Regions from separate parts of the Corynebacterium hindlerae genome, predicted to be linked through region 2. Evidence: predicted binding sites of a transcription regulator. Region 2 holds the regulator's gene; the other holds the start of a gene.
The links. The regulator LexA, encoded in region 2, represses DNA repair genes until DNA is damaged. The targets are predictions, from matches to a motif close to CGAACANNTGTTCG.
Positions count from the first base shown of each region.

Region 1: a site for LexA is predicted at 2,034-2,047, ahead of HW450_RS00740 (HNH endonuclease signature motif containing protein). Genes of this name have one in related genera too.

Region 1 covers NZ_CP059833.1:153,232-157,653, reverse strand. The annotation lists gene meaB (methylmalonyl Co-A mutase-associated GTPase MeaB) at 1-592, shown strand, start outside; gene HW450_RS00740 (HNH endonuclease signature motif containing protein) at 589-1,989, opposite strand; gene HW450_RS00735 (cupin domain-containing protein) at 2,104-2,517, shown strand; gene HW450_RS00730 (GNAT family N-acetyltransferase) at 2,520-3,092, opposite strand; gene HW450_RS00725 (SDR family NAD(P)-dependent oxidoreductase) at 3,102-4,422, opposite strand, start outside.
Region 2 covers NZ_CP059833.1:323,871-328,292, reverse strand. The annotation lists gene HW450_RS01580 (carbohydrate kinase family protein) at 1-516, opposite strand, end outside; gene HW450_RS01575 (DeoR/GlpR family DNA-binding transcription regulator) at 513-1,292, opposite strand; gene lexA (transcriptional repressor LexA) at 1,545-2,240, opposite strand; gene HW450_RS01565 (hypothetical protein) at 2,563-2,889, shown strand; gene nrdR (transcriptional regulator NrdR) at 2,948-3,403, shown strand; gene hrpA (ATP-dependent RNA helicase HrpA) at 3,410-4,422, opposite strand, start outside.

The DNA of each region.
Region 1 (4,422 bases), 170 kb from region 2:
ACGGGAATCTATGGTGGTGTTCGAGGCCGCGGGATTTGACATCATCATCGTGGAGACCGTTGGTGTGGGCCAGTCCGAGGTGGCGGTGTCTCAGATGGTGGATGTGTTCTGTTTCCTTGCGCTCGCGGGCGCGGGAGACCAGCTCCAGGGCATTAAGAAGGGCGTGCTGGAGATGGCTGAGATCGTGGCCATCAATAAGGCCGACGGGCCGAACCTGAAACAGGCGAAGCGAGCTGCCCGCGAGCTGGCGGCTGCGATGCGGATGGTGCGTCCCGAGGATTCCTTGTGGCACCCACCAACAATCACCATGTCAGCTGTGGAGAATGAAGGGCTCGAGGAGTTCTGGGGTCACGTTCAGGAGCACCACAAGGTGATGCGTGAGTCCGGTCAGTTTGAGCATCGTCGCCGGGAACAACAGGTGGGTTGGATGTGGTCGATGGTGCATGAGACCTTGTTGCAGCGTCTCAACACTAACCCGGATGTGGTGGCAGCCCGTGAATCCGTGGAAACGCAACTACGGCACGGCGAGATTACTCCTACGCTGGCTGCGGAGGAGATCTTGCGTGCCTTTGATGGAGCTACTGGCGACTAGGCTGCTTGGGCGCAGTGCTGGCAGGTAGTTCCTGGTGGTGCCGCGCCGAAGAGTCGCATCATCTGTCCTGGGTTAAACCAGGTGTGGGGGCTGATATTGATGCGCGGTGTTCTGTGCGGGTCGATGTGTTTCGGGGGCCGCCACAGCAGGTGGCCTGTTTTGGAACAGTAGGTCCACCACTTGTCGGGGTCTTCCTGAGCATCGTCGGTGTTTCGGTGGGTGGCGTGACCGATCAAGGTGAGATTGTCGCCGGTTGACCGTCCGCCGTAGCGCCAGGCGCAGATGTGGTGGATTTCGCACATGGCCGCAGGCAGGTTGGAGCCTGGCGTCATGTCTCCGCCCTGGGCTGCGACGAGTCCGAGGTAGGCGTGGAGGTCTGCAGTTCGTTTGAATTTCCCGAGTTCGATCAGGTTGCCGGTGCCTTCTTCTAGGAGGGCAAGAAAGGCGTTTTTGTCAGCTCCGAGCCTAATCAGGTCGGGGATTGGCAGGAGAGTGCCTACGTCTGTCGCAACGGGCCCTGCAGCGTGGGCGAGCTGTTCGATAGACATGGTGGCGACGACTGTCGAGCATCCTCTGGTGGGAGTCATAGCTCCACCCGGCCCCAGGGCGCATTTGAGTGCTGCGACAAGCGCGTCGTGACGGCGTTGCCCGGCGAAGCGGTCATCGTGGTCTTTTTCTCCAGCCGGGAGCAGGTCACCGGGGCCAGCGTAGTCAGCGAACAGCCTGCTCAGCAGGGCGTGGAGCTCCGGTGTTGCAGTGACGTAGAGGCTAGACATCAGGTCAGCGCCCTGGCGGGACAGTGTGGCGTCGCGAAGCTTGCGGCGGTTGTCGTCGGCTGGTTCAGAATCCGCGGCGAGTCCTTGAAGGATTTTTTGGCCAGCCGACCGGAGGTCGTCCGGAGCAAGCTCGGTGGCGAACCCTGCCATCATGGCTTCGACATGGGCGCGGACCTCGGCGGTGATGTCGTCGGGCAACGCCGCCATTGTCTTGGATATTTCTACAGCGGATTCGACGCCGAACAGCCCTTCACGCATTCCTTGTGCAGTATGCGGGTGCGCGGCCGGGGAGGTGTCGGGACTACCGAGAAACGGTGGCTTTTCAAAGACGTCCTCAGCGATGCGTAGGTAATTCCGTAGTTCGGCTCGGGAGAACCTCCCGACATGCCTGAGTTTGTTTGACCCTCCTGCCGTCCTCGGAAAAACCTCGCGTTCGTTGACTAGCTCCCGGAGGGCGTACAGGGTAGTAAGTTGGGCGAGTCGCTCTAGTTCGCGCGTAAGATCGAGAATCTGCCACAACTGTTCAGCATCCATGGCATGATGTTCGAGCACGTCAAAGGCTGCCCGTTGCGCCGCTATCGCGTCCACGAAGCCTTGCTTGACCTGCTCTAATGTGTTCATGGCCCCATTATAAAAATTGGGCCGGACACAACCGGAAGAAAACTAGCACACCTGTTCGAATGAAGTTTAAGTACAATGGGCACCATCTGCACCCAATAACAAAGGAGTTCAATCATGGCTGACCACGGCCCCAACCCTTATGTCCTGGATATCGAAAAGGCAACCACGGATAACGAGAATTTCCGTGACACCCTCTGGACCGGCAAGCACCTGCAGATGACTGTCATGAGCATCCCTGCCGGTGGCGAGATTGGCGCTGAAGTCCACGATGATCACGACCAGTTCCTCCGCGTCGAGGCTGGTAAGGGTCATGTGATGATCGGCGCCGACGAAAACAACCTCGACATTGATCAGGTCGTGGAGGACGACTGGGCTATCTTTGTCCCGGCCGGCAAGTGGCACAACGTGGTCAACGAAGGCGACGAGCCACTGAAGGTCTACTCAATCTACGCCGCCCCGGATCACCTCCCAGGCACCGTCCACGCCACCAAGGAGGACGCGGACAACGATCCGAACGAGCAGCACTAGGCTTATCGACGCAGTACCATCCCCATCTCTGTGACCTGCGGGTCAGTGGTGGGGATTTGCCGTGTTACAGAGAAACCGAACCTCTCATAGAGCCGCTGCGATCCCGGGGTGGTCGCTTCCAAGTAGACCAGCCCTGTAGCGCGCTCTAATCCGTGCCTGAGCAGCCTCGAACCGACACCTTTGCCCTGAGCTGCGGGAGAGACCGCCAGTGCGTAGAGATACCAGTGCGGTTCGGTGGGGTGGTAGGACATGGAGCGGGCGTCGCGAAGCAGCATGCGATAAGCGTCGCCACCATACATCGCGACGTAGCTAGGGAAGTGGAACCAGTGGTCGTCGTTTGGGAGATTCCAGCAAGCGGCGCCAACGAGTGTCGTGCCATCGAAGCACAGGTCCACGACGCCCTCGGGAACAAACTCCACTGCCAACTGGCGCTCGAAGATAGGGGCCATGTCTCCGGCGCGGTTTACCGGACCACATCCTTGAAAGTAGCTCCGAAATGCCGCATCGTCCGCGAATACCTCTGCCATCAACCGCGCAACGTGAGGAATATCCGAACGCTCAGCTTCACGAATCATAACCGCAGGCTACCACGGGTGCGGGCGGTAATCCTTTAGAAAGCAGCCGTAGAGGTCGACGCCATGTTCGCCTTGCACGATCGGATCGTACACGCGGGCGGCGCCATCTACCAGATCAAGTGGGGCGTGAAATCCTTCCCGCGCGAGGCGTTCTTTCACGGTGTGTGGGCGCTCGTCGGTGATCCAGCCGGTATCCACCGCCGTCATGAGGATGCCGTGTTCAAAGAGTTCCCCCGCTGCCGTGCGCGTGAGCATGTTGAGCGCTGCTTTGGACATGTTGGTGTGCGGGTGTCCTGGGCCTTTGTATCCCCGCCCGAACACTCCCTCCATCGCGGACACATTCACGATGTATTTTCGCCGGGCCGTGGCGGCCTCCAGCGCGGGGCGCAGCTCGTTCACGAGGATGAACGGGGCGGTCTGGTTGCACAGCTGCACCTCCAGCAGCTCAAGCGCATCCACATCGCCAACGACGGCCGACCAGGAGTTGGCGCTACCCAGATCTGGGATGAGGCCACCGGCGTCCACAGCGGTACCGTCGGCAATGCGCTCCAATGACGCTGCGCCACCTGACAGTGCCGCTAGCGCCAGCTCCTGGGCATGCGCGGTGCTCGTCCCGCCAGTGAGGGCAGCCGGGTGCAGTGCGGCGGTATCGCCTATGGACAACACCTTGACCTCGCAAGCCGGGCCTTCCAGTGGTGCGGATTCAGCTGCGACCAAGCCGGAATACGCGCCAGGTGAGCGCCGCACCGTTTGCGCGGCATTGTTAATGAGGATGTCAAGAGGCCCCGCCGCGACCACCGACGCCGCAAACTCACTCACAGCGACGGGGTTTCGCAGGTCAATGCCTACGATGTGGAGCCTGTCCAGCCAGTCTGCACTGTCACCGACCGCTGCGAACCGACGGGCCGCATCGCGCGGGAAACGGGTGGTGATGGTGAGGTCGGCGCCGTCGCGAAGCAGCTTGAGCGCAATATACATCCCGATCTTCGCCCGCCCGCCGGTGAGCACCGCCCGCCGGCCTGTGAGGTCTACCCGGGCGTCTCTGCGGGCCCGGTTGTCCGCTGCGCAGTCGGGGCACAGTTGGTGATGAAACGAATCGACCAGCGTGTACGGCTGTTTGCACACATAGCAGTTCTGCGATCGGTACAGCTTCCCGGCCCAACCATGTGGGGTGGCGACAGCTCCTCGTTCGAGAACGACGGGTTCGGAACCCGCGGGGCGCACGAGGATCCCGGCGGTTTCGTCGTCGATACGCTGCGGGTTGGCGGTGGCGGTGCGCGCGAGCACGGCAGCGTCTGCTTTACGACGCCGCTGCTTGGCCGCCGCCCGC
Region 2 (4,422 bases):
GCCAAGGGGCTGGCCCGACGTAGAGACCGCGATCTTCACACCTGGGTGGTAGAGGCGAAGTGCGCGCATGACATCGACGTACCAGGAGGCATGAGCGATGTCAGGAAGCACACCGGCGAGGACGACCCATTCGGCGGTTTCTGCTGCCGCTACGCACATATCCCGCAGGATCGCCAGTTCCGACACTTTCAATTCCATCGGAGGGTCAACAAATTGCAGCTGGCGACCAGCGGGCGAATCAATGAGGTACCGCACGGGGATGGGGCCGGGGACGTCAACAATCTCGTAGGGCAGCCCCTGCAGCGATAGCATGCGGATGAACTGGCTGACCTCGGGGGCTGGGACCAGCACGCGGGTATCCTGGCCTGCGCAGTAGAGCATTTGGGCTACATTGACCCCGCCTCCTGCTGGTACCACGGCTACTTCGGACAGGGCGTTGGTGTGCTCCCAGGACAGTTCCTCGGACAGCCGCGAGGTGCGGAACAGCTCGGGCGTGGTTGCGACGTTAAGGATCATGATGCGATAACTACCTGGATCTCGCGTTCGCGCAGGGCTTCGACGATGGATTCTGGGGCGCCCGCATCAGTGACTACCACGTCGATGTCGTCGATCCCGGCGAAGCTCACCAGGTAGTCATTGCCGAGCTTGGTGGAGTCACACAGCACGACCACTTTCTGAGCATTGGTGATCATGGCGCGCTTCACCGCGGCCTCCTGGGAATCGGCGGTAGACAGGCCGTGGTCCAGGGTGAGAGCATTGGTACCGATGAACGCGACTTCCGCACGCATCAGGGCCAAGGTGCGTAATGCGGTATCGCCGACTACCGCCTGGGTGATAGCGCGGACCGTGCCTCCCAGCAGCTGAACCTCGTCTAGTCCGGCGTTGGCCAAGCTCAGTGCGATAGACAGGCAGTTGGTAACGATGGACCAGTGGTGCGCCTGTGGATCTTCAGCCAACATATCTGCCAATGCCGCGACCGTTGTGCCAGCATCGAGGAAAATACCACCGTGCCGATCTGGAAGGAACTCCAGCGCCCCTCGAGCAATAGCGCTTTTGGCGCCAGAGGCGGACTTTGAACGCGTGTCAAGGGTGAACTCGGTGGTGAGGAAGCTTTGGGTGGCTACTGCACCACCGTGGACGCGGTGGATGATTCCTTCGTGAGCGAGTACGGCGAGGTCGCGTCGTACCGTCTCGGCGGTGACATCGAAACGTTGCGCCAGGTCGGTGACATTGACGCGGCCTTCAATAGCGGTGAGGGACGCAATCTGGCGGCGGCGTTCTTCTGCGTACATTCATACTCCTAGGGATAAAGCAGCGGTGTACCACACTAAAACGTGACCCCAGCATTCGGTTATAACTGGAGTCACTGTTGTTGCAGAGTATCTGAATAAATCCAGTCCAGTATCCCACAAAGTTGGTGTCCGATCGGGCAAAGCAAACAAAATGTGTCGCAAAAGCTACCGAAACTACCCCCGATTTGGGAGGAGGAAAGTTTTGTAATGGAAACAATGCCTGGTTGTGGTTACCCCATAGCAGGCCCCTAGCTACAACTTGCGCAGGACGGAGACCACCTTTCCCATGATTTCCGCATGCTCGGCAGGGATTGGGGAGAAGGCATCGTTGTGGGGAAGGAGCCAGACACCAGTGGAGTCTGAGTGGAACTCTTTGACCGTTGCCTCGCCGTCGATCATGGCTGCAACAAATTCACCCTCCTCTGCAACTGGTTGGGAACGGACAACAACCCAGTCTCCGTTGAGGATGCCTGCATCTCGCATGGATTCGCCGACCACTTGCAGCATAAACAGCTCGCCGTCGCCAACAATGTCGGCGGGCAGCGGGTAGTACTCCTCGATGTTCTGCTCGGCAAGAATGGGATTGCCGGCGGCAATGCTGCCCACAACCGGGATAAAGTTGGTAGCTACCGCCTCCGAAGGGGCCGGGGTTTCCACTTGCTTCTTTCGCCCAGGCTTTGGACCGGCCTTTGACTTAGTGACCTCCGGTAGGTGGCGGACATCTACCGCGCGTGGCTTGTTGGGGTCTCGGCGCAAGAAGCCTTTTTCCTCAAGCTGGCGTAGCTGATATGCCACAGAGGAGGTGGACTGCAGATCTACGGCGTCGCCAATCTCGCGAATGCTCGGAGGGTAGCCCCGAAGTACCACGGCATCGCGGATAACTTCTAGGATTCGTCGCTGGCGTTCGGTGAGCTTCGGCTGTGGCGAATTTTTCTTAGCTGGTGACATGGTAAGTCCCTTATGGTGCTTGTTCGAAAATTAACTTAGGAACGGACGTTGTTGTTTTCGAATAATGGTAGTGGCTGTGTTGTTGCCACACACAGTACCAGCTAAAACACGTGGTGTCATGTTAATTTTCGAGTGTTGAGAAAAAATTTCTTTCGAAAATGTGGGCCAACGCTAGACATTCGAAAATGATCGTGCTACAAATCGAACATAGCAACGAATTTCGAACATGTGGGCTATGAAAAATGCTTCGAGGGAGGGCTGCCGTGTCGGCACGATCTCCTAGAGTGCACAACCAGTCCACTAAGAAAGGAAGGTAGACCCGATGACCACCGTCAGCACTCCACGCTCTTACGCTCACAACAGCTTCGCGTCTCACGCGGTAGTACCTCCTGCGGCAACCTGGAATGGGGGAGATTCCCGGTTTACAGCGAGCCATACTCGCGTTGTTCAAGGGCGCGCGCTACTGCCACAGGGAGTGACTAGCACTCGGCGCAGCGCTTCCCCGCGTCGGTTTGCTCTTGGGCAGCTAGCAATGGGCGCGGTCTTAGGGCTCACCGCTGTGATTGGAATGCTGGCGGTAGATCCGGCTGATGACGTAGTAACGCCAGCCACGGGCACCACGCACTTCGCTTCCATGAATGTGAAGTAAGGGCACTAGAATCAGAAACGTTCCCGCCACGACTATTGCCCGGAGCGTACCTGATCCTATGTACTGTCCTTTTTGCCATCACACGACATCCCGCGTGATTGATTCCCGCGTCATCGATGGCGGCGCCGCAATTCGGCGTAGAAGAGAATGCTCTCAATGCGAGGGCCGGTTCACCACCGTAGAAAAGGCGGTGCTCTTGGTTGTTAAGCGAAACGGTGTGACGGAACCGTTTAGTCGTGAAAAAGTCATCACTGGTGTGAGACGAGCATGCCAGGGACGCGACGTGTCCGACGATGCCCTTAAGCGACTAGCTCAAGAAGTAGAAGAGTCGGTACGCAGCCACGGCAGCAGTCAAATCAACGCTAACGACATTGGCCTAGCCATCTTGGAACCGCTCCGAGAACTGGACGAGGTGGCCTACCTGCGCTTCGCCTCGGTGTATAAGTCCTTCGAAAGCGCAGACGATTTTGAGTCCGAAATTCGTCTCATGCGTCGTCGAGCCCGAAACGCTTAGCTCCCGCTACCGTAACTTAGCGATCGCCTTCTCGATCCGGCGCACCGACACCGAATGCGCGGTTCCCAGTTGCTGAGCGAACAAGCTAACCCGCAACTCCTGCAGCTGCCAATTAATATCCTTGACTGCAGCAGTCTTTTCCCTGCCTCGAGGCAAACTACGGAGCTTCTGCTTCAGCAAGTCCTGGCAGGCAGTGACTTCATCCTGCAGATCCGCATCCCGGTCGGGATCCCTGTCCATCGCATCCAGACGAATAAGCATCGCCCGCAGATACCGGGGCAAGTGACGCAGATGGTCCATCCCATGAATGCTAATGGCGTGCTGCGGCAGCAAGAACGCTAGCTGCTCTCGCATGTCGTCGATAGCCTCGCCAGTCCACTGGTCTAGCTCATCTTTTACCGCCAAATAATCCACCAGCGCCGGTGCCAGCGTGACCACTGTCGCACGGACTTTTCCGGGCACCTCCGGCTTGATCTTCGTTACCAGGTCAGCAAAAGCCTCCGGTGAACGAACGGGGCCGCCGTGGGCCAGCAGCAGATCGCGCACCGCCGCAACCTTTGCGTCCTCCAACAGGCCGGTCATTTTCCCGTGCGGATAGTGCTCTACTCCCACGCGTTGTTTCAGTGGCAGACCATTGAGCATGTTCTTGCCTGGCGTCGGAATCTCCTTGAGCAGTAAAGCAAGGGTGGCGGTGAGCATCGCAGCGTCGGCTTCCGCCTGGGTTGGTAGCGCATGCACGGCAACGCCATCCGAGCTCACCACTAAGGCAGGGTAGGCCACAATGTCCTGACCATCGACCTTAGTCACTACCTCTGTAGGGAGGCTCCCAAGAGCGTCGTTATCCCACGTCAACGCGGTGTCGCTCACTTGCTTTCCACGTCGTACCGCCTTGTTGACGGAGGCCTTAACTTTCTCCGTACTACGGCTCTTGAGCGCCGCCAAAGATTTGTCGGAGTCGACGATCTTCCCGCGTCGGTCAATCGCAGCGTAGGTGATGCGCAGGTGCGGTGGGAGTTTGT